Regions from separate parts of the Pseudoalteromonas obscura genome, predicted to be linked through region 1. Evidence: predicted binding sites of a transcription regulator. Region 1 holds the regulator's gene; each other region holds the start of a gene.

Evidence for each region. The regulator LexA, encoded in region 1, represses DNA repair genes until DNA is damaged. The targets are predictions, from matches to a motif close to TACTGTATNNNNATACAGTA.
Region 2: QNM18_RS16840 (DNA recombination protein RmuC) is a predicted target of LexA. The motif match lies at 3,639-3,658, and genes of this name have one in related genera.
Region 3: ruvC (crossover junction endodeoxyribonuclease RuvC) is a predicted target of LexA. The motif match lies at 4,148-4,167, and genes of this name have one in related genera.

Annotation. Positions count from the first base shown of each region.
Region 1 is NZ_JASJUT010000023.1:23,045-30,311, reverse strand. Features, by position in the region: partial or broken gene QNM18_RS27195 (hypothetical protein) at 1-149, shown strand, start outside; gene QNM18_RS27190 (hypothetical protein) at 570-731, shown strand; gene lexA (transcriptional repressor LexA) at 1,260-1,871, shown strand; gene QNM18_RS27180 (DUF3313 family protein) at 2,228-2,926, shown strand; gene QNM18_RS27175 (efflux RND transporter periplasmic adaptor subunit) at 2,943-4,013, shown strand; gene QNM18_RS27170 (efflux RND transporter permease subunit) at 4,010-7,069, shown strand; gene QNM18_RS27165 (DUF3016 domain-containing protein) at 7,196-7,267, shown strand, end outside.
Region 2 is NZ_JASJUT010000007.1:209,392-216,658, forward strand. Features, by position in the region: gene QNM18_RS16825 (DEAD/DEAH box helicase) at 1-2,404, shown strand, start outside; gene QNM18_RS16830 (hypothetical protein) at 2,706-2,912, shown strand; gene QNM18_RS16835 (response regulator) at 2,912-3,601, shown strand; gene QNM18_RS16840 (DNA recombination protein RmuC) at 3,733-5,190, shown strand; gene QNM18_RS16845 (hypothetical protein) at 5,224-5,703, opposite strand; gene QNM18_RS16850 (ATP-binding protein) at 5,898-7,267, opposite strand, start outside.
Region 3 is NZ_JASJUT010000013.1:148,806-156,072, reverse strand. Features, by position in the region: gene QNM18_RS23450 (M48 metallopeptidase family protein) at 1-497, opposite strand, end outside; gene QNM18_RS23445 (GFA family protein) at 544-960, shown strand; gene QNM18_RS23440 (hypothetical protein) at 1,002-1,202, opposite strand; gene QNM18_RS23435 (DUF72 domain-containing protein) at 1,271-2,119, opposite strand; gene aspS (aspartate--tRNA ligase) at 2,315-4,096, shown strand; gene ruvC (crossover junction endodeoxyribonuclease RuvC) at 4,207-4,728, shown strand; gene ruvA (Holliday junction branch migration protein RuvA) at 4,731-5,348, shown strand; gene ruvB (Holliday junction branch migration DNA helicase RuvB) at 5,351-6,352, shown strand; gene tolQ (protein TolQ) at 7,159-7,267, shown strand, end outside.

The sequences.
Region 1 (7,267 bases):
GTTTAAGTCCCTCAGCAGTGGTTAAAACGGCTCATTTCACCTTGCGCAAAAAGAGCGCTCTCACTTCGTTCGCTGTCGCTAGCCTTTTGCACGATAAGCGCAAGGTGAAGGGAGCAAACTTCACAGTGTTAATTCTTTACGCCTTTTAAATACACTCCCGTAGCAACAGCTAAACTAGCTTATTTCACCTTGCGCAAAAGAAGCGTACTCACTTCGTTCGCTGTCGCTAGCCTTTTGCACTCTAGGCCCTGAATCAAGTTCAGGGTGACGAAAAGGGGTAGCGGCCTTAGCAACTGTTAAATTAGCTCATTTCACCTTGCGCAAATTGAACGCACTCGCTTCGCTCGCTGTGATTAGTGCTTTGCTCGATGTTGAAAAGGGTTGAAAAGAAGGTTTCAGAAATAGAGCGATTTCTCCAAGGTTGTAGTTACTTTATTAAGAAATGTTTTTAATTCCTTTTTGTTGTATTGGTATTAATGAAATTACAATTTTGAAAAATAATATCGTTTATTATGTTGAAAGTAATAATAAATACTGCTAGGTTTGTTGTAGTCAATAAGGAGATAAATATGTTATTAAAATTAAAAAAGAAAAACATCAAAGTAATTAGCTATGATAAAGCCAACGTTCCTGCTGAGATGACACCACAAGTTGCCGGCGGCCTATTTAAAACGTGGGAGTGTACGGGTACAAGAACTTGTCCAGGAACATATACTACAACGGCTTGCTAACATGATAAATAGAGCTACTTGAAGTAGCTCTATGTTCTATTCATAACCACAATTTCTAATTCTTGCATCACAGCTCTAATTTTAAGCAATATTATAATCTTCTAACTATCAGATTCGAGCTAAACATTACGATTTTTAAAGTTATTAATTATTAAAAGTTGCAGTGAAGTAGGTACTACTCTATTTAATCCATGCCATGGATTACATATTTAAAAGCATTATCATTATTAACGAAGATCCACTAATAAAAGAGCAAGTGAACCAGTCGCATTGTCTTTTAATTAAATTGGGCTCTGTTGGCCTTAGATGAAGAGTGGCTGGAAAAGCACAATATGAAGTACTGTTTTATCTCCTTTGCATGCCTCTTTTGATTTATTTAATGTGCATAATCTTACCGTTGTTTCTACTCATTTAGCGCTAATCATTTTGCTGTTTTCATAATTTGCCTAAGTATTCAACGATTAGCATTGCGATTTAATTTTAACTGTATATACTCACAGTAAATGCACTGTATGGAAAACCAGTTATATGCGACCATTAACCAAACGACAAGAACAAGTTTTTGAACTCATCAAAGTTTTTATCAAAGACACAGGTATGCCGCCAACGCGAGCTGAAATAGCGGAGTCTCTCGGTTTTCGCAGTGCAAATGCGGCAGAAGAGCATTTGAAAGCGCTTGCCAAAAAAGGCGTTATAGAAATGGTACCAGGTGCCAGTAGAGGGATTCGTTTAGCTGAACCTGATGAACCCGAGCAACTCGGATTACCTCTGGTTGGGCGTGTAGCCGCAGGCGAACCTATCTTAGCGCAGGAACATATCGAAAATCACTGCAAAGTAGACCCGGGGATGTTTCAGCCTTCAGCCGATTACTTGCTTCGCGTTAACGGTATGAGCATGAAGAATATTGGTATTATGGACGGAGATTTGTTAGCGGTTCATCGCACTCAAGTCGCAAACAACGGTCAGGTGGTAGTTGCCCGTGTTGAAGAGGATGTGACTGTAAAGCGGTTTGAAAAAGTAGGAAAAAAAGTATTCTTACACGCTGAAAACGAGGACTTTTCACCGATTGAAGTCGATCTTGAGCAGGAAGTGTTTAATATCGAAGGGTTAGCAGTAGGAGTTATTCGGGGCAACCTGTAATTAGCTTACTATTTGATAGCTTGCTGTCGTTGTTTCTTCAAAGCTGGAGGCATGCTCTCCAGCTTGATTCTATCTATTTTTCTCATCTTAATTTATTGCTTATCTTTTTCGTTTTAACTTCATATCATATACTTAATTACAATTTCATAACTTAGTTCCCAAAATAGTTCGTATAAGCGAGTGATTGAAGATAATTTTGCACTTATTTAGTTATTCGCAGTCTGAGCTATTCGTCTTAGTTTATGGGGATAAAACTATAATTGTATTTGTAAATTACATTTGATTTCAAATGAGATCAAAGTATCTATTTTGATTGTGCTACAACCACAGGAAATGAATTGATTATGGAGCGGCTTATGATTTGGTTTCGTACTGTACTAATTATCACATTTGTATGTATTGTTTCTGCATGCACATCTACCCCACAAAATACGCGTTCAGGCTTTTTACCGAGTTATGATTCTTTAACCCCTTCTGAAGAATATGAGGATACTGAGCTTTATGTGGACAGCACGTTCGATCAATCGGTGCTCAGTCAGGTTGAAGTACTGTATATTCCTCAGTTTGAGGTATGGATCAATGTTCAAGAGTCGAAGTTTTTGAATATAAATCCGCTACATGTTGCTAAGTTAAGCCACTACATGCAATCAAAAATGGTAGAAAAGCTGACCCCTTATTTTCAGGTAGTGACGGAAAAGCCGCTTAACTTGAATGAGCAAATATTGATGATAGAAGGTGCATTTACAGATGTTCAGTTTGAACCGATTGCATTACAAGTAAGAGATTTTGTTCCAATTCGCTTAGTCTATAATGCAGGGAAGACGGCTTACCTTGCTGCAACTGAGCAAACTGAAGCGCTGACACATGTATCTTTGGAGTCCGCTTTTTATCTTGGCAATAACCCTCAACCCGTTGTGATGATGACCGCGCATAAAGAGCTAGATACTGTTTTAAAGGCAGATGGAACAGAGAATGTGGCAGCGGTTAAAGAAGTGCTGGATGTGTGGATAAATAACTTTGTTACGGCGATGACAAAACATCGCGATGTTAAATAGAATTAAAGGAGCTTTCATGAAGATAATAAAAAGCAAGCAGCTATGTGTAATGGCGTCAATTTGCCTTGCATTAATCGGTTGTTCAGATCAGCAGCCACAGCAGCAATCTGAACAACTTCGTCCTGTGAGGACCTTGTTGCTTTCTTCTCAGGTAGACGGTCCTTTAGTCGAGTTTCCAGCTGTTGTAGATGCAGCATCATCCGCAGATCTATCTTTTAAAGTATCAGGTGAAGTCACTGATTTATTGGTAAAACAAGGTGAAGAAATTCAATTAGGCGATGTTATAGCAAAGCTGGATACAACAGATTATCAGTTATCACTAGATGATGCCCAAGCTAACTATAACAAAGCACAGGCTGATTTCAGCCGAGCGAAACAGTTGATCAAGTCCGGTACAATTTCACAATCGGACTACGATCAGCTGCAATCTCACTTTACAAGTGCAAAAAGCAAACTAGCCAACGCAAAAAATAACTTGTCTTATACGAGTTTGAAAGCGTCTTTTTCTGGGGTGGTTGCCAGAACTTATATAGAGCGTTTTGAAGAAGTGCAGGCTAAGCAGGTAGTTGCAACGCTACAGGATATAAAACATGTCACACTTAAGGTGAACGTGCCAGAAAGCCTGATGATAAAAGTATCTAAAGATGCACCCAAACATATCATAGCCGAATTTTCTGGAATACCAGATAAGACTTTTCCGTTGGACTTTGTTGAAGTAAGTACGCAAGCAGATGAAGTCACCAAAGCGTATGAAGTTACCTTGAGTATGACTCGCCCTGAAAACTATAACATCTTACCGGGAATGACCGCCAAAGTTTTAGCAAAAGGTGCTGATGTCAATAAAAGTGGATTATACCTGCCAATCAATACTGTACTAAAAGACGCATCAGGAAATTATGTCTGGACAGTTGAGCCTGCGGGCGCTGGCAAAGGTGAAATTAAGAAAAAATCTATCGTGATTGGTGAAGTTTCAACATTAGGGTTTCCAGTGATCAGTGGTGTGGTTGAAGGGGAGTATATTGTTACTGCGGGCATGAGCAAGGTAAGTGAAGGTCAACTTGTAAAGTTTAACAAGGAGGCACAGTGAATATAACCAGACTTGCTTTAGAAAACAATCGCACAACATGGGTGTTGGTTGCGGCGTTACTGTTTTTTGGTATTGCGTCATTTAATAAAATGCCAAAGGACTATGATCCGGGTTTTATTATTAGGACAGCGCAAGTTATTACTTACTTTCCTGGTGCGAGTCCACAACGAGTTGAGGAGTTGGTAACGGATCAAATCGAAAAGGTTGTTCAGCAAATTCCGGAACTCGATTTTGTTAGTAGTACCTCGAAAACAGGTGTTTCCATTGTCAGTGTCAATATTAAAGAAAGTTACAAGAATATGCGGCCAATTTGGGACAACCTGCGGCGTAAAATTCAAAGTATTGAACAAGACCTTCCTAGTGACGCACAAACGCCTATCGTCAATGACGAGTTTGGAGATGTATTTGGCATTGTGATCGGTCTGACAGCTGAAGGGTATAGTTATCGTGAAATGGAGGATGTGGCTGAGCAGGTAAGAGACACATTACTTCGCTTACCTGAAGCTGCAAAGGTAGAGATTTATGGAAACCAAGAGCAGCGGGTCTTTATCGAATTTGAAAATGCGAGATTAGGCGCCTTAGGGATTTCACCGAGTCAACTTAAAGAGCAATTGGCGGCACGTAATATCGTTAACCCCGGTGGCTCTATTTATATCAATGATGAAACATTGGCATTGGAGCCAAGTGGCAACTTTGAATCAGTAGAAGACATTGCCAATACAATCATCAATGTACCTGGTAGCGAGCAGGTTTTGCTGCTTTCAGACATTGCTGTCGTATATCGTGACTATGTAGACCCAGCAAAATCGAAAGTACGCGTTGGCCAAGAAGATGGCTTAACCTTGGCGATTTCAATGCGCCATGGTGGCAACAATATTGCGCTGGGAGAGCAAGTACTTGAGACCCTAAACTATTTGGAAAGTGTCTACCCTATAGGTGTTGAATTTAAGCTGTTGTCGTTTTTGCCAAAAGAAGTTGAGCAGAAGGTCAGTGACTTTGTTTCTAACTTACTACAAGCGGTTCTTGTCGTCACCTTAGTGATGTTGTTCACACTAGGACTACGTACCGGTTTAATAGTGGCAAGTCTCATTCCAATGAGTATGGTATTTGGCATTTTAGTGATGTCGTTTTTCCATATCAGTATTGACCAAATTTCTCTAGCGGCTTTGATTATTGCACTTGGTATGTTGGTTGATAATGGCATTGTAATGTCTGAAAATATTATGGTCCAAATGGAGCGAGGTAAGGCTGCGATTGATGCGGCGGTTGATTCGGCGGATGAATTAAAAGTCCCCTTATTGGTGTCATCGCTGACCACGGGGGCCGCATTTTTACCAATTTTCTTGGCTGAGTCTTCAACTGGTGAATATACTGCATCTCTGTTTAAGGTAGTAACGATCACACTGTTGTGTTCTTGGCTACTGGCTATGACTATGATCCCAATGTTATGTGTGTACTTTACACGCGTTAAATCTCAATCAGCTGACTATAATTCAGGGATCTATTTAAGCTATAAAAATCTGTTAACGACCATGATCCGCCATCGCTGGGTCACTCTATTAGCCAGTATCGCCGCGTTTTTTATTGCACTTCAAGGAATGCAGTTTATTCCTAAGCTATTTTTCCCACCATCTGATCGTGACTATTTTAAAGTCGAGTTAGAGCTACCGATTGGCACGCGACTGCAAACAACGGAAGCCTTAGTAAAAGACATGGAAAGCTATATACAGCAAGAACTGCTTGTATCAAGTGAGCGCCCAGAGGGCGTTACGCAGTGGGTGAGCTACGTCGGCAGTGGTGGGCCGAGATTTTTGCTAACGCACAACCCTGAGCCTACCAGTGCTAACTATGCACTGATGATAGTCAGTACGACGTCATATAAGCTGATTGATTCATTAATGGTTGATATTGAGCAGTACGCATTAAGCCGTCATCCTGATTTGTTAATAAAGCAGCGTAAAATAGAAAATGGAGCGCCGATTGCTAACCCGGTAGAAGTTAGGCTCTCAGGAGATGACAAAGACAAGCTGATGGCCATTGTTGATCAATTAAAAGCGAAAATGGCTGCAACTCCTGGACTGAAGGCGGTAAGTGACGACTGGGGTTTGCCGAGTAAAAAAGTACAGATAAAAATAAACCAAACTCGCGCACGACGTGTTGGAGTGTCGAGTAAAGATATCGCAAGTTCATTGCAGACAGGCTTTAGTGGCCTGGAATTAACACAATATCGTGAAGGTAACGAATTGATTCCTGTGACGCTTCGCTCTGTCGCAGCGGATAGAGATGATATTGGTAAGCTAGAAGCCATGATGGTTTACTCTCAAGCGACAGGCGCTTCAGTGCCACTAAAGCAGGTTGCTGACATTGAGGTAGTTTGGGAAAGTGCACAGATTTTGCGTCGTGACAGGTTAAAAACCGTCGCGGTTGGTGCACAACTAGATGGTATTACAGCGAATGAAGGATTTGCGGCCCTCGTCCCTTGGCTAGAGGAGCAAAAGCAAAATTGGCCATTTGGCTATTCATATGAATTAGGTGGTGAAGCAGAATCATCAGGAAAAGCGAACCAATCAATAGCGGACAAGATGCCAATTGCAGTCTTTATAATTGTCATCTTACTGATAGGTCAATTTAACTCTATTCGCAAGTCAATTATTGTATTAACTACTATCCCACTGGGATTTATTGGCGTGATCTTGGGTCTACTAGTAGGACAGTCATTTTTTGGTTTTATGACCTTACTTGGCATTATTTCGCTTGCGGGTATTGTGATAAACAATGCGATTGTATTGTTGGAGCGGATCAAAATAGAGTTGGAAAACACCCCGGAAAATCCTGTTGAAGGTATTATTTCAGCGGCACAGCAACGTATGCGTCCAATTCTGTTGACGACGGCAACAACAGTATTTGGATTAATTCCACTATATTTAGGCGGTGGTGAAATGTGGGAGCCTATGGCGCTTGGTATTATGGGTGGGCTATTGTTTTCCACGTTACTTACACTGGGCATCGTACCTGTGCTTTATGCGTTGTTTTATCGTATCAAAGTTCAACACTAGCAAAATCGTGGCGTTCGCAACGACAAATCGTGAACGCCAGTAAAAGCCTGTTAATGAGTGTAACCCTTAAGTTTTTGTTCAGTGTGATGAGCAGAATATGAACATACAGGCTAACCAGAGGAGTAAATGATGAAACTTATCAACTATGCAATTGTGGCAATGCTGATGCCCATGATGGCCAATGCTGGTGAAGTGAAA
Region 2 (7,267 bases), on a different contig from region 1:
CACCAAGCGCTGTTTCTTTGGAAATAGCCGTAAGCCACTACAGTTTGGTCACATGCAACATTTGGATTTCTTTTGGCAAGCGGAAAATGACAGCTTTAAGCTCGTCAGCCACCTCTCAGATGTAGAGCAGTGGTTACTGATTAAATCAGATCCACCTGTTTACCTAGACACTGAGAATATGTTGCTTGGCCGTATTGAATCTGAATTAAGTGCGCAAGAAATTGCACATTTACAAACCATGCCTAGTATTCAAAAAGACAAGATAGAGGCGGTGATCAAACGCTTTCAAGATATCTTTGCTGACAATGTAATTCCCCCTCCTCAAGGGTACGAAAGGTTAATAAACAAAGATAAACTGGTTGCCAAGCTGTCGGCCAGCGAGGGGGAGTATACTCACCTCGCGATCTCCTTGTTTGATTCCAAGAAAAAGTATTCCACAGAGAAACAGCTTAATCGCTGTGAAAAAATGTTACTTGGGTTAGGTTTTGAGGCGCAAGGCGGCGGTTTTAAACTGCCTGTCGAGGACGAGGTTTCTTATCACTGGTACAACTGTGAAGTTCGACCTTACTTGCAGCGCAAAATGTGGCAGGTTGAAGAAATTCAGCAAGCAAAAAAAGTGCTGGTACCAAGGGTCACACTGCAACTAAAGCGAGATAAAAAGCACCATGTTATTGGCAAGGTTATGTTTGATGATAAACAAATTTTGCTTGATTGGGATAAGGCGCCTAGCCACGAAGTCAACTCCATCGCAAACGTATTTCAATATGTACAAATTGCACAGCAGCACTATGCTATTTCGAAAGCTATTTATGAAGAGTTATTACTACTAAAATCTCGCTTTAGCTATTATCTTTCGAGCTCGCAATTCAAGTTTCCGCTCTCTTATGCTAAGAAGTTATTTGAACTTGATGCTGTAGAAGGTGTATCCGATGACGCACGATTGTTAGATTATTTGGCAGAGCTAAATAAGCCCGTAGATGTCAATGAATCTTTGTTAGGTGATAGTCAAGAGCGGTTCACTTTGCGAGATTATCAATTGCAAGGGGTCAATTGGTTAAAGTTTTTGAATCGTCATCAGCTTGGTGGGATTTTAGCGGATGATATGGGACTAGGTAAAACACTTCAAGTTATTGCTTACTTCATATCTCAACACAACACATTAGTGACCAAACCGTCTCTTATTGTCTGCCCGACTTCTCTGGTTGGTAATTGGCAAAATGAATTTAAAAAGTTTGCGCCACACCTGCCTGTGCTTACTGTGCATGGCAGTAATCGTGACAAACAACTTAATCAGGTAGCGCAAGCTCGATTTATTATCACAACTTACCCACTGTTAAAGCGTGATTTAGCACACTACTCCGAATTACAGTTTGATTCGATAGTCCTTGACGAAGCACAGTACATAAAGAACGAAACGGCACAAATTTCGAAGTGTGTAAAACAGCTATCAGCCGAATTTAAACTTTGTATGAGTGGTACGCCTGTAGAAAACAACCTTATGGAGCTTAAGTCACTACTTGATTTTGTGATGCCAGATGTACTTGGTACTAAGCAACAGTTTAAGCAAAACTTCCAGCAACCAATTGAAAAAGAGCGCGATAGCAAAAGAGCAAAAGAGTTACAATCACTGATTGCGCCATTTATATTGCGTCGAACGAAATCTGAAGTGGTGCGAGAGCTACCGGCGAAAACGGAACTGATCAAAAAGCTTGAGTTTACGCCAGAGCAGGCGTCACTATATCAGCATGTACAAGGCCAAATTGAAACGAGTCTGATAGATCTGTTTAAAGAGCAAGGAGTTGAAAGTAGCAAATTAGCATTTTTGGATGCTTTGTTGAAATTAAGGCAGATTTGTTGTCATCCAGAGCTTGTAGACAAAGAGGGAGAATATCAGCAAAGTGCTAAATTTAAATGGTTAGGAGCACACTTACCAATCTTGTTGAAAGAAGGCAGAAAAATCATTATTTTCAGTCAATTTACGTCTGTACTGGATATGATTGCTAATTTATGCGACGAGATTGAAATACCATTTGCGATGCTAACAGGGCAAACAAGGCATCGAGACAAAGCCATTGCGCGTTTTACCGAAGGTGATGTCGACGTGTTTCTAATTTCTTTAAAAGCTGGTGGTACAGGTTTAAACCTGACTCAAGCTGATACCGTTATTCATTTTGATCCGTGGTGGAATCCTGCTGTAGAGAATCAGGCAACAGACCGTGCTTATCGTATAGGCCAGGATAAGCCTGTATTTGTTTATAAGCTGATTGTTGCGAACTCCATTGAGCAGAAGGTCTATCAAATGCAAAAAGATAAACAAGCGCTGGTGGATGCCTTATTTGCAGATACAGGGGTTAATCTAAGTGAGTTTAATGAAGCGCAAATGCTTGAGTTGATAAAAAATTAAATTATTTTTGAACTAATTAAATTAGGGGCTGTCTATCTTTATGCACATTGTGAGATTACTTACAGCAGTGAGCACATGTTGATTTCCCCCTATTAATTACATAACGTATTTGTAATAACCAGCTCATTTGAGCTGGTTTTTCTTTTTTGGCTCCTAAATACTTAAATCTTACCTGCTGTAATGGCGTGTAATGGTATTACGCGTCATTTCTTGCCTTGTTCCACATTTGCTCCACAATCTTTCACTTTAATACACACATAGGAAAACAAAACCAAATGAATTGGACTTAAGGTGGGTTATTATGTTGTGCTATGAAAATACGATTTCGCAGTTAAACTTTATTGAACCACAATCGCTGTGCGACTATGATCTTATAAATGAAGTTGCAAGCTCTGAAGATTTAGCAAGTATCTTAACGACACTGCTTTTTGACGATACGCTTTCTTCAAATCTTAAAAAACAGATAAAGCAACAGCTGCGAGTATTAAAAGCCAGTAAGAGAAACTAATGGAAGAAAAAAACCACATTTTGATCGTCGAAGATGATTTTGATATTGCTGAACAAGTCATGCTTTTTTTTAAGGCTTCAGGCTTTAAAATAACGCATATAGCCGACGGTGCAGAAGTGGTTAGTTGGGTCAGAGAAAACGGCCCAGATGCCATTCTAATGGATATCATGTTACCAAACCAAGATGGTGTTGTGTGCATGCAACAAATTAGAGAGTTTTCAATGGTACCTATTGTGATGTTAACTGCAAAGGTATCTGAGTCAGATAGACTTAAAGGGCTTGAATTTGGAGCAGATGATTATGTCTGTAAGCCATTTAGCGCGGCCGAGCTTGTAATGCGTATCAAGGCGATATTACGTCGCTGTAGTGCGCCTGTCGTATCGGACACGCCTGATATAGAAGTTAACGAATCACAGCTATTGGTGTCTTTAAAAGGACAGTCATTAAGTTTAACTAAAGTTGAATTTGATGTGTTTGCCATGCTTTACAATGCGCCTAACAGAGTGTTTTCGCGACAACAAATATTGGATCATATTCAACCTGACAATTTTGATATATCAGATCGCGTAATCGATAGTCACATAAAAAATATCCGCAAGAAAATTAAAAATATCGATATTTCTCCAAAAATAGTTGAATCTGTGTATGGCGCAGGATACCGGTTCAATGAACAGCATATAAACAGCTAACCTCCCTACTACTCCGTGCCAATTAAAATGGTTGGCACACTATTTATATTTACAGATAAACCTCACTTGTAAGTGATTGATCAACTGCTCTAAGGTATGATTTAACTAGATTTAATTGTTAGGGTTACCCTATGTTTTGGACTAGTTTTTCTTCGCTACCTTGGCAAGTCACTATTGTGCTTTTAGGGTCTGGTGCCGCCATTTCAGGTTTAGGCTGGTTGGTTTTTTCTTATTTATGTAAGCAAAAAGCACGCTCATTGCAGGCCATGGCACAAAATCAGATAGATTCGCTGCAACACGCACATGATGAATTGAAAGAGCAATTGAATGTGGCACAGCAGCTGCAATTAAAAACCCACGGTGAAGCGCAGCAATATCAAGCTAGATTAGCTGAAAAGCATGCCCAGGTTAAAGAGTATTATGGTTTGTGGCAGCAAGCACAAACAAAAGCGCAGAACGAGCAAGAGCGAGCGCATCAGCTGGCGTTACAGTTAACAGATATGGAAACCAAACTGGCTGAAAAGCAATTGGCATTTGATGCGCAAATTTCGCAATTGGAGCAAGCCAAAAATACCTTAAAGCAAGAGTTTGAAAATGTCGCAAGTAAACTATTTGAAGAAAAAAGTCAGCAATTTGCTCGTCATAGCCAGGAAAAAATTCAAACGATTTTAAGCCCAGTACAGGGGGAGATTAAAGGTTTTAGGGACAAAATGGAAGCCATCCACAGTGAGGAACTAAAACAGCGCGCAGCGCTTAAAACGGAGTTGCTTCACTTGCAAGCGAACAATCAGGCTATGACTGATCAAGCTAGCAAGTTAACTACGGCATTGCAGGGGCAGACCAAAACTCAAGGAAATTGGGGCGAGTTGATGCTTGAAAATGTATTAGATAGCGCCGGACTTCGACCGGGGTATGATTATAAACGAGAAGTGAGCTTTACGACTGCGGAAGGAAAATATCGACCTGATGTCATTGTTTACCTCCCTCAGAGTCGTCATTTAGTTGTGGATGCAAAGACTTCATTAAATGCTTATACACGTTATGTGAATGCACAAGATGAGATATCTGCGCAACAAGCTTTAAAAGAACACGTGACTGCAGTTAAAGCGCGAGTAAAGGAGTTAGGAGATAAGTCCTATGAGCGCTTACCTGGCCTCAACTCTCCTGAAGTGGTGATTATGTTTATACCAGTTGAGTCCGCGTTCGTTGAAGCGATTAAGTATTCACCTGATATCTATCAATATGCACTGGAAAACAAAGTATTGGTAGCTACGCCTACCACACTGCTTACAAGCTTAAACATCGTTAAACAATTATGGCGCTTTGAAGAGCAAAGTAAGCACAGTAAAGAGTTGGCCTTGCGTGCAGAGAAGTTTTACAACAAGTTGAATAGTTTTCTACATAGTTTAGAGGGGGTTGGCAAGCAGCTGGACAAGGCACAAGAAACCTATGATAAAGCGCTTGGGCAGCTTTATTCTGGCAAAGGGAATTTAATTAAACAAGCATCCGAGTTTAAGGAGTTGGGTGTTTCGGTGACTAAAGACCTACCAGAAGAATTGCTTGAAAAGGCAAAATTAGAATTGAAATAGTTTCATCAGTAAAAAAGGGCTTAAAGCCCTTTTTTATTTAGTACACAGTGCGTAGTCGCCATTTCTTGGCTTGTCGGAATATAAGTAAATATACAGTGAGTTATTCTTTACATCGTTCCATACAGTGCTCTTCGGGTGTGGGCATAAAGATTGTTTGATATAACCTTTTATTTCACTGCTACTCATTGCTAAGGGCGTAGGTATTTGAACAAAAACGTTTAATTCGCCTTGGTTGTAGCTAACTCTGCTTAATTTCCAGCTTCCCATCATGTATTGCTTAGCAAAATAGCGATCAATACGCATTTGGGCATCATGACTTATCTCAGCATGTACAATGTCATTCGATCGCGTGTCCATCCAGTAGTTCCATGCTGAGGCTAAAATTAAAAAGCCAGCTAGTAGCATAGACCAAAAAGGCAATGCACCCTTCTTTTTAGATCGCACTTTTGACTGATGTCTTTTCCGCTCGACAGTTTTAACCCAATCATTGTGTTTCATTGTACGCTGTGTCATAAGTAGTTTCCTCCCGTTCATGCTGCTCATTAAAACAAGGTAATGTGGATGAAAAATGAAGTATTGTGGAGGTGTAAGGTGATCGGATCAGTTGGGTAGAAAATTTCCTTATCAATTTCTGATCCAATGCTTTTGTATTAATTATCTATACTTCCGCCACTGAATGAATAAAGTGGCATTTTGTAAGCTCTAGCTTATTTAAGTGGCAAAGCAATTGAAATATCGAGTCCGCCTAAATTACTGCGTTTAATATCAATACTTCCAGACATGAGTTCTATTAAGCTTTTGCAAATTGACAAGCCCAGACCTGAACCGCCAGTGGCTCTACTTCGAGAACTCTCTACACGATACAAGCGTTCAAATAACTTTGGCAGCTCTTCATCGGTGACCGTTGGTGAGGAGTCTTGCAGTTGTATATTTAAGTAGTTCTTGTCCTGATACATTTTAAAAACGACCCGCCCTGGACTGTCTGTATATAGGCAAGCATTTTTACATAAATTATCAACGACTCGATCTAATTTGGGTTTGTCGACTGTTATGGTTGAGCCTTCAGGGATATTTATTTCACTGCTAAAAGACAGCGAATGACTTTCCGTCATGCGCTTAATATCGTAGCTGTAGTTTTGTGACATAGTTTGCAGACATTGGGTCTGTTCATTCAGTGCAATGGCATTATTTTCTGCCTGAGATAGCTGATATACATCCGTGATAAGAGAATTGAGTTGAGAGATTTTTTCGTTGATCTTACTGTACGCCTTATTGTTGTCCTCAAATAAGCCGTGTTCTAAGGCTTCTATATGCAGTTTTAAGACACTCAAAGGTGTGCGTAATTCATGAGAAATATCAGCAAGCATCTTTTCTTTTTGCTTTAAATTTTGCTGATATAATTTGGCTGCTAAGTTAGCAGCACGGTGCTTAATGAAATAAATGTAGGTAAGCAGTGAAAATATAAATAGCGCAGAAAGCCCAGCAATGAGCCAAGATTTTTGCATCAACTTGGTATGTTTCAATTCACTTTGTGCTAGGGCTTTTTCCTTCTCAGATACTTCGAGCTGCTGGCGCTGTACTAAGTTACTAATACTGTTGCGATAGGTTTGTGCTTTTTGATTATTAAATTTTTCATCGTGTACTTTATGCAATTTGAATGCATCACGAATATAACTATACGCAAGTGCTGGTTCTCCAACTTGTTTTGCTAAATTAGCTGAGACCTCGTAGTAATGTATTGTTAAAGGACTGTCTTTTTCCTCTTTGACTAATACTTCAAGATCTCTAATATAATTTTCTGCTATATGGGGCTGCTTCAGGTGTAAATATGCCTGCGATACACTGATATGTGCGTAAATTAGTTGTATTTGGCTTTGAGCCTTTTTTGCAAAATCTAAACTAAGGTGTGCATTTATAAGTGCTTCATCTCCTTTCTCTAGCTTCATATAACTACTGGCAAGCATATGGTATGCACGAGATAGGCTTTCATTGGCATTGGTTTGTTTTAGATATTTTAGGGCCTCATATATGTTATCAATAGCAAGTTGGTGATGATCTTGTTTATATGAAACTTGAG
Region 3 (7,267 bases), on a different contig from region 1:
ACCACAAATAGCCGCAGATCTAATTCTAACTGATGGTAATCTGGCTCCATATTACAGCACAAGTTGTAAAATGCTTTGTCGTGATCAGCATGTTTAAAATGGGCTAACTCATGCACGATTAAGGCGCGTAATATTGCTTCTGGCGCATATTTTAGCTGGTTGTTTAATGCGATATCGTAGCGCGTTTTTAGCTTTTGACCATGGCGGTGCTGCTTATGAGTATGAGTACCGAGCGTGCCTTTCATCATATCTGTATGTTTGTTAAAGCTGACGTTATTTAATCGTGGTGTATTTTTCAAATAACGCTGTTTTAAGGCCGTACAATATTGATACAGGGCCTGTTGATTTTGCAATTGATGGCCCGATGGATATTTACTTTTGAAATAAGGCTGTAATTTCTCATCTGTTATCAGTGTTTTCACCTGAGCTTGCAAACTGTCGGGGTAGTGTTGGAAATACTTTAATTGTTGCATATTTTGCGCTTGGAACATGGCCATTTTAAACGTATTCTATCGCGTGATTATAACGCAAGGAAAAGAGTAAATGTATAAGGCGAGTTGTTTATGCAATGCGGTTCAGCTAGAGATCAATGGACCCATTGAAAGTATTATTCACTGTCATTGTTCCCTGTGCAGAAAGTCGAGTGGCACGGCCTATGCGACCAATGGTTTTATTGCGACATCTTCATTGAAAATAGTAACGGGTAAGGAGTTGATCCAATCCTATGCCTTCAAGCCCGGTAGGCTGAGACATTTTTGCAGTCGCTGTGCTTCTCCATTGTTTAGTTCAAACGCAGATTTACCTGAAAAGTTGCGCCTCAGGCTTGGGGTATTAGATTCGGATATTGAAGAGCGACCCGGATCACATAACTTTGTGTCGTCAAAAGCCAATTGGGACGAAATAAATGCCCAGATCCCGCACTATGACGAATTTGAACCAGCTCGAATGAAAGCAAAGTAATTTGGTTTTTGAAAAGGTGAGTGCAATGCACTCACTCAACATTAGTAGTCAGTTTCCATCGTGCAGCAGTCTGAAGCACGAGAATTACCACCACTTGGGCCTAAGGCCACTTGGCAGCAGTCTGATGCACGTGAATTGCCCCCAGTCTGACCGCCAGCAACTTCGTTAGTTTGGGCTTTTGGTAGACGTACTTTATCGAAAGATAGAGTTTTCACTTGTTTTTTCTGTAGTTTGAGTATCATGGTTAGTCCTTCTTTATTTTTATAAAATCCAATTTCACCATGCCAGCCTAAACGTGCCCTGTCAAATTTCAGAGCAATGATTGCTGTTTGGGTTGTTGCTCTGCAGGAAAAGGTCGCAGCACTTTGTGTTCAATACCTAAATCTTGGATAAACTGCCTTGCAAGCAGCGGCGCGTCGTAATTATCCGCAGTATGGAAAAAAACGATGGGTTCTTTCCCTTCTGCTATCCACGTATCAATCTTTTTGAGCCAAGGCTGATAAAAAGGTCGATTATGCTCAAGCACAGAGCAGCCAACAAAGCGCAACATAGGGCGATTGCCCGTAGCAATCACGTTGACAGGTACTCGCGGCTTTTTACGCTGTGCGTCTTCAATGGCTGGTGTACTCGGCGCTTCACTAAATAGCGGACGTGTATCCATCATGATGCGGTTAATGCCGTTACTCATCAAAAATTGATTTAAGCGCCTTTCATTATCATCTTTTCGAAAAAACGCTAAATTGCGAACTTCTACGCCAAGGCATAATTCACGCGGTAGTTGCGCAATGAAGCTTTGTATTCTCGACAGGTGTTCCGGCCCACAGCTTGCTGGCAGTTGCAGCATGACCATACCTATTTTATCAAACAGCGGCGCGAATAAGTTCAACCATGTATCTAGCTCTTTTTGACAATTTTGCAGCGCCAACTCGTGAGAGATGAGTTTTGGTAGTTTAAAAGTAAATTTAAAGTCATCAGGTACGGTGTTTTTCCACTGCATTACGGTCTCTGGCTTTGGGTTTGCGTAAAAGCTGGTATTGCCTTCGACACTATTGAACATAGTTGCGTATTCGCTGAGCATATTTGCATTGCTGCAATGTTGACTAAAGAAACGTCCTTTCCAGTGCGATGAGCTCCATTGTGGGCAACCTAAATACAACATAGTTATCTTCGTTTGTGCTTTTTTTTGAGTTTATCAAATTGAGAGTACCTAAAAAAATCAACTTTGCGAAGATTCCTTGCTTTATAAGGATGACAAAGCCCCCCAGTTTTATATAATTGGCGATTATTTTTGTTAATTACGATAGCGATAGGCTGGAAAGCACTTTTCATACAGGCCTAAGCAAATAGGAACTATATGCGCTCTATATACTGCGGAAATTTAAATAAAGACCACGTAGGTCAAGAAGTCGAATTATGTGGTTGGATCAACAAGCGCCGTGACTTAGGTGGATTAATTTTCGTCGACTTAAGAGATCGCGAAGGTTTGGTGCAGGTTGTTTTTGACCCAGAAGTTGAAGGCTTGATGGATGTTGCGAATACGCTGCGCCAAGAGTTTTGTGTAAAAGTGACAGGTAGTGTTCGTGCAAGACCTGACAGTCAAGTTAATAAAGATATGGCGACAGGTGAAGTTGAAATCCTGGGCACAGGCCTTGAAATCATTAACCGTTCTGAACCTTTACCGCTAGACTTCAATCAGCAAAATTCAGAAGAGCGACGTCTAAAGTACCGTTACTTAGATCTACGTCGTTTAGAAATGAGCGATCGAATTAAACTACGAGCGAAAGCATCGAGCTTTGTTCGTCGTTTCCTAGATACCAATGATTTCTTGGACATTGAAACGCCTGTTTTAACCAAAGCAACACCAGAAGGCGCGCGTGATTACTTGGTACCGAGCCGTGTACACAAGGGCAGCTTTTACGCATTACCTCAATCTCCACAGCTGTTTAAACAGTTGTTGATGATGTCTGGTTTTGACCGTTATTACCAAATCGTGAAATGTTTCCGTGATGAAGACTTGCGAGCGGATAGACAGCCAGAATTCACACAGATAGATTTAGAAACGTCATTTATGACCTCTGATCAAGTACGTGAAGTAACTGAGCGCATGATCCGTGAAATGTGGCAAGAGCTACTGAATGTGGACCTTGGTGAATTCCCTACGATGCCATATGCAGAAGCAATGCGTCGTTTTGGTTCAGACAAGCCTGACTTACGTAACCCATTAGAGCTTATCGACGTTGCTGATATCGTTAAAGATGTCGAGTTTAAAGTGTTAGCTGGTCCTGCGAACGACGAAAAAGGTCGCGTAGCTGTATTAACAGTACCGGGCGGTGCAGAGCTATCTCGTAAGCAAATCGACGAGTATACAAAATTTGTCGGTATTTACGGCGCGAAAGGCCTTGCTTGGATGAAGGTAAACGACCGTGAAGCAGGTATGGAAGGTGTACAATCACCAATCGCTAAATTCTTAAACGAAGACGTGATCAGCGCTTTGCTAGAGCGCACCAATGCACAAACTGGCGATATCATCCTATTTGGCGCGGATAAGCGTAACGTTGTAAATGAAGCAATGGGTGCATTGCGTTTGAAAGTAGGTTTGGACAGAGAGATCACTGATCTTAACAAGTGGGCACCGCTTTGGGTTGTTGACTTCCCGATGTTCGAAGAAGATGACGAAGGTAACTTGCATGCTGTACACCATCCATTTACGGCGCCAAAAGATATCAGTGCACAAGAGCTAGAAGCAAACCCAGCTGCAGCGATTTCAGATGCGTACGATATGGTACTTAATGGCTATGAAGTCGGTGGCGGTTCAGTTCGTATCCACAACAATGAAATGCAGCAAGCGGCATTTAGAATTTTAGGTATTGAAGAGCAAGAACAACAAGACAAGTTTGGTTTCTTACTCGATGCATTGAAGTATGGTACACCGCCACACGCTGGTTTGGCATTTGGCCTTGACCGTCTTGTGATGTTGCTATGTGGTACAGATAACATTCGTGATGTGATTGCATTCCCTAAAACAACTCAGGCATCTTGTTTGATGACTAATGCGCCAAGTGTTGCAAACCCAGATGCATTAACTGAGCTTGCGATTGCAGTGCAAGCACAACAAGCACAAAGTGAAGAGCAGTAAGCACTGACCTTCTTTGAAAAGGCGGCTTTAATAGCCGCCTTTTTTGTTTAACACTGGAAATCCATACAGTATTTTGGCATGATGTTGAAAAAAGCAAAGAGGGCAGTGCCTTGGCAGTTATTTTGGGCATAGACCCTGGTTCGAGGTTTACAGGTTACGGCGTGATTGAGCATCAAGGTGCAAAATTTAAGTACCTTGGTAGTGGCTGTATAAAAGTTGGAGAGCATGATTTTCCAACACGGTTAAAAATGATCTTTCAAGGTATAAGCCAATTGATAGAGCAATTTTCACCGGACAGCTTTGCGATAGAGCAAGTATTTATGGCGCATAACCCCGACTCTGCATTAAAGCTTGGTCAAGCGCGAGGTGCAGCCATTGTAGCTGCGACGATGCAAGATGTCGTTGTCCATGAATATTCTGCGAGACAAATCAAGCAAGCAGTGGTTGGTACTGGTGGTGCAAACAAAACTCAGGTTCAAGAAATGGTTAAACGCATTTTAAAGTTACCCGGTACGCCACAAGCAGATGCCGCAGATGCTTTAGCGATTGCAATTTGTCATGCCCACTCTGAACAAAACTTAATTCGTTTGGCAGGTAATGCTAAGAAAACAGTTCGTGGAAGGTTAAGATAATTATGATAGGTAAATTAAGTGGTACTTTATTAGAGAAGCAACCGCCAGAAATTTTGATCGATGTAAATGGTGTGGGCTATGAAGTACAAATGCCAATGACTTGCTTCTACGAGCTGCCAGGTACAGGCCAACCAGCTGCAATTTTCACTCATTTTGTTGTTCGAGAAGACGCACAGCTGCTTTTCGGCTTCAATCATAAAACTGAACGCGCGCTATTTAGAGAGCTGATAAAAGCCAATGGAGTGGGGCCTAAATTAGCTTTGGCGATTTTGTCAGGGATGTCGGCTGAGCAATTTGTGCATTGTGTTAATCAAGGTGATGCGTCTACACTGGTTAAGATCCCGGGAGTGGGGAAAAAAACCGCAGAGCGCCTAGTCTTAGAAATGAAAGACAAGTTGAAAGACTTTGGTCATGACTTGTTCACGCCATTCAGTGACAATGCCGTAATTCCACCTCAGGACAACCCGACTGTGGGTAACTTACCTGCGGATGATGCAATTGCTGCGCTGGTGGCTTTAGGCTACAAAGCCGCGCAAGCACAAAAAGCAGTTAAAGCAGTGAAAGGCGAAGGTTTAGATACAGAAACCATTATTAAAGAAGCCCTTAGATCTATGATGTAATTATGATAGAAGCAGACAGACTAATAGAACCTGAAGTTCAAGGTAATGAAGAGCAAATTGATAGGGCTATTCGCCCCAAGCTACTGAGCGACTACACTGGACAGCCTCATGTTAAGCAGCAAATGGAAATCTTTATTGAAGCGGCACGATCGCGAGATGAAGCGTTAGACCATTTGTTGATATTTGGACCTCCTGGGCTTGGCAAAACGACCCTTGCCAATATTGTTGCCAATGAATTGGGTGTAAACATAAAGACAACTTCAGGGCCCGTGCTTGAAAAAGCAGGGGATCTGGCAGCGATGCTGACAAACCTTGAAGAAGGCGATGTTTTGTTTATCGATGAGATACATCGCCTAAGCCCGCAAGTTGAAGAAATTCTGTATCCGGCAATGGAAGATTATCAGCTAGATATCATGATAGGAGAAGGGCCTGCTGCGCGTTCAATTAAGTTGGACCTACCGCCTTTTACCTTGGTGGGAGCAACAACTCGTGCTGGTTCTTTGACGTCACCGCTGCGAGACCGCTTTGGTATCGTGCAAAGGCTTGAGTTTTACTCGGTCGATGATTTATCACAAATTGTTAGCCGCTCAGCACACTTTTTAAATCTAGAAACAACAGAAGAAGGTGCGCGTGAAGTTGCTAAAAGGGCACGCGGTACGCCGAGGATCGCCAACCGTTTATTGCGACGAGTGCGTGACTTTGCTGATGTCAAAGGTGATGGCAGTGTGGACAAGCGCATTGCAAACCAGGCACTCGATATGGTGGATGTCGACAAATGTGGTTTCGACTATATGGACAGGAAGTACTTACTGGCAATTATTGAGAAGTTTACAGGTGGCCCTGTTGGTCTTGATAATCTAGCCGCAGCAATAGGGGAAGAAAAAGAAACCATTGAAGATGTTATAGAGCCATACCTTATCCAGCAAGGGTTTATTCAGCGTACGCCAAGAGGACGTATTGTTTCAGACCGAGCTTATCTACACTTTGACCTTTCCAAAGATTAACTCTTATCAAGCCATAGTTTTTACTGTGGCTTTTTTCTTTGCGCGCGTTATTTCCTAGCAACCCCAAATTTTAGGCAAAAAAAAGCCCGCACATGTGTGCGGGCGAAAACAACAAGTTGAAGGAAGTAATCCAGGGAACTGATGAGTCTGTTAAGGTTTTATCCAAAAGTTTCTCATCAAAAGCAACAGAGTAAATCAGAACTCTATCACTCGGTAACTGGCTTTGCATTGCGTTAAGCAGTGCGCTCAGTACAGGGTGTATATTAGAGATATTCTGGTTCGTTATCAAACTAGAAAAATTGCAACTTTCGAATAAAAAAAACTAATGTGAAATGATCTTATCAGTTCTTACATTGTCGAAAGGTTGCTATATTACCATTTGTAAATATATGAAATATAAGGTTTTGTACTATTTATGCGCAAAATGTAAATATTAGATAATCTGTTGTTAATTGGTATTACCAATGTGTTTTTGAGCATTTATTCGCGCAAAGTGAATAAATCCTTGTATTTATGCAGGGCGAGTAAATATTTACGCTCCTTGTCAAGGCGAAGAATAAAAATGTTAATAAAACAGCAAAAGCAACAAACCAAATGGATTTAAGTGAAAAATATCCTTATTTAAGAGCCTAAGTGTCGTCGGATGAGCCATTGTGTTATTTATCGACATTTAAGCTAATTTTATAGCTTTGACGTTGTAAGGCATTATTTGTGTGGTTAAACTACCTGAACCTTTTGTCGTGCTTGAAGTCTATCTGTTGAAAGGCGCCATGCCGGGTACACAATATTATTAGGAGTGTTAAAACGTGGAATCGGGTTTAAATTTCATCGATCTAATTTTAGAAGCCAGTGTGTTGGTTCAACTTGTTATGTTGACGCTAGTCGGCATGTCCATCGCCTCATGGGCGATTATAT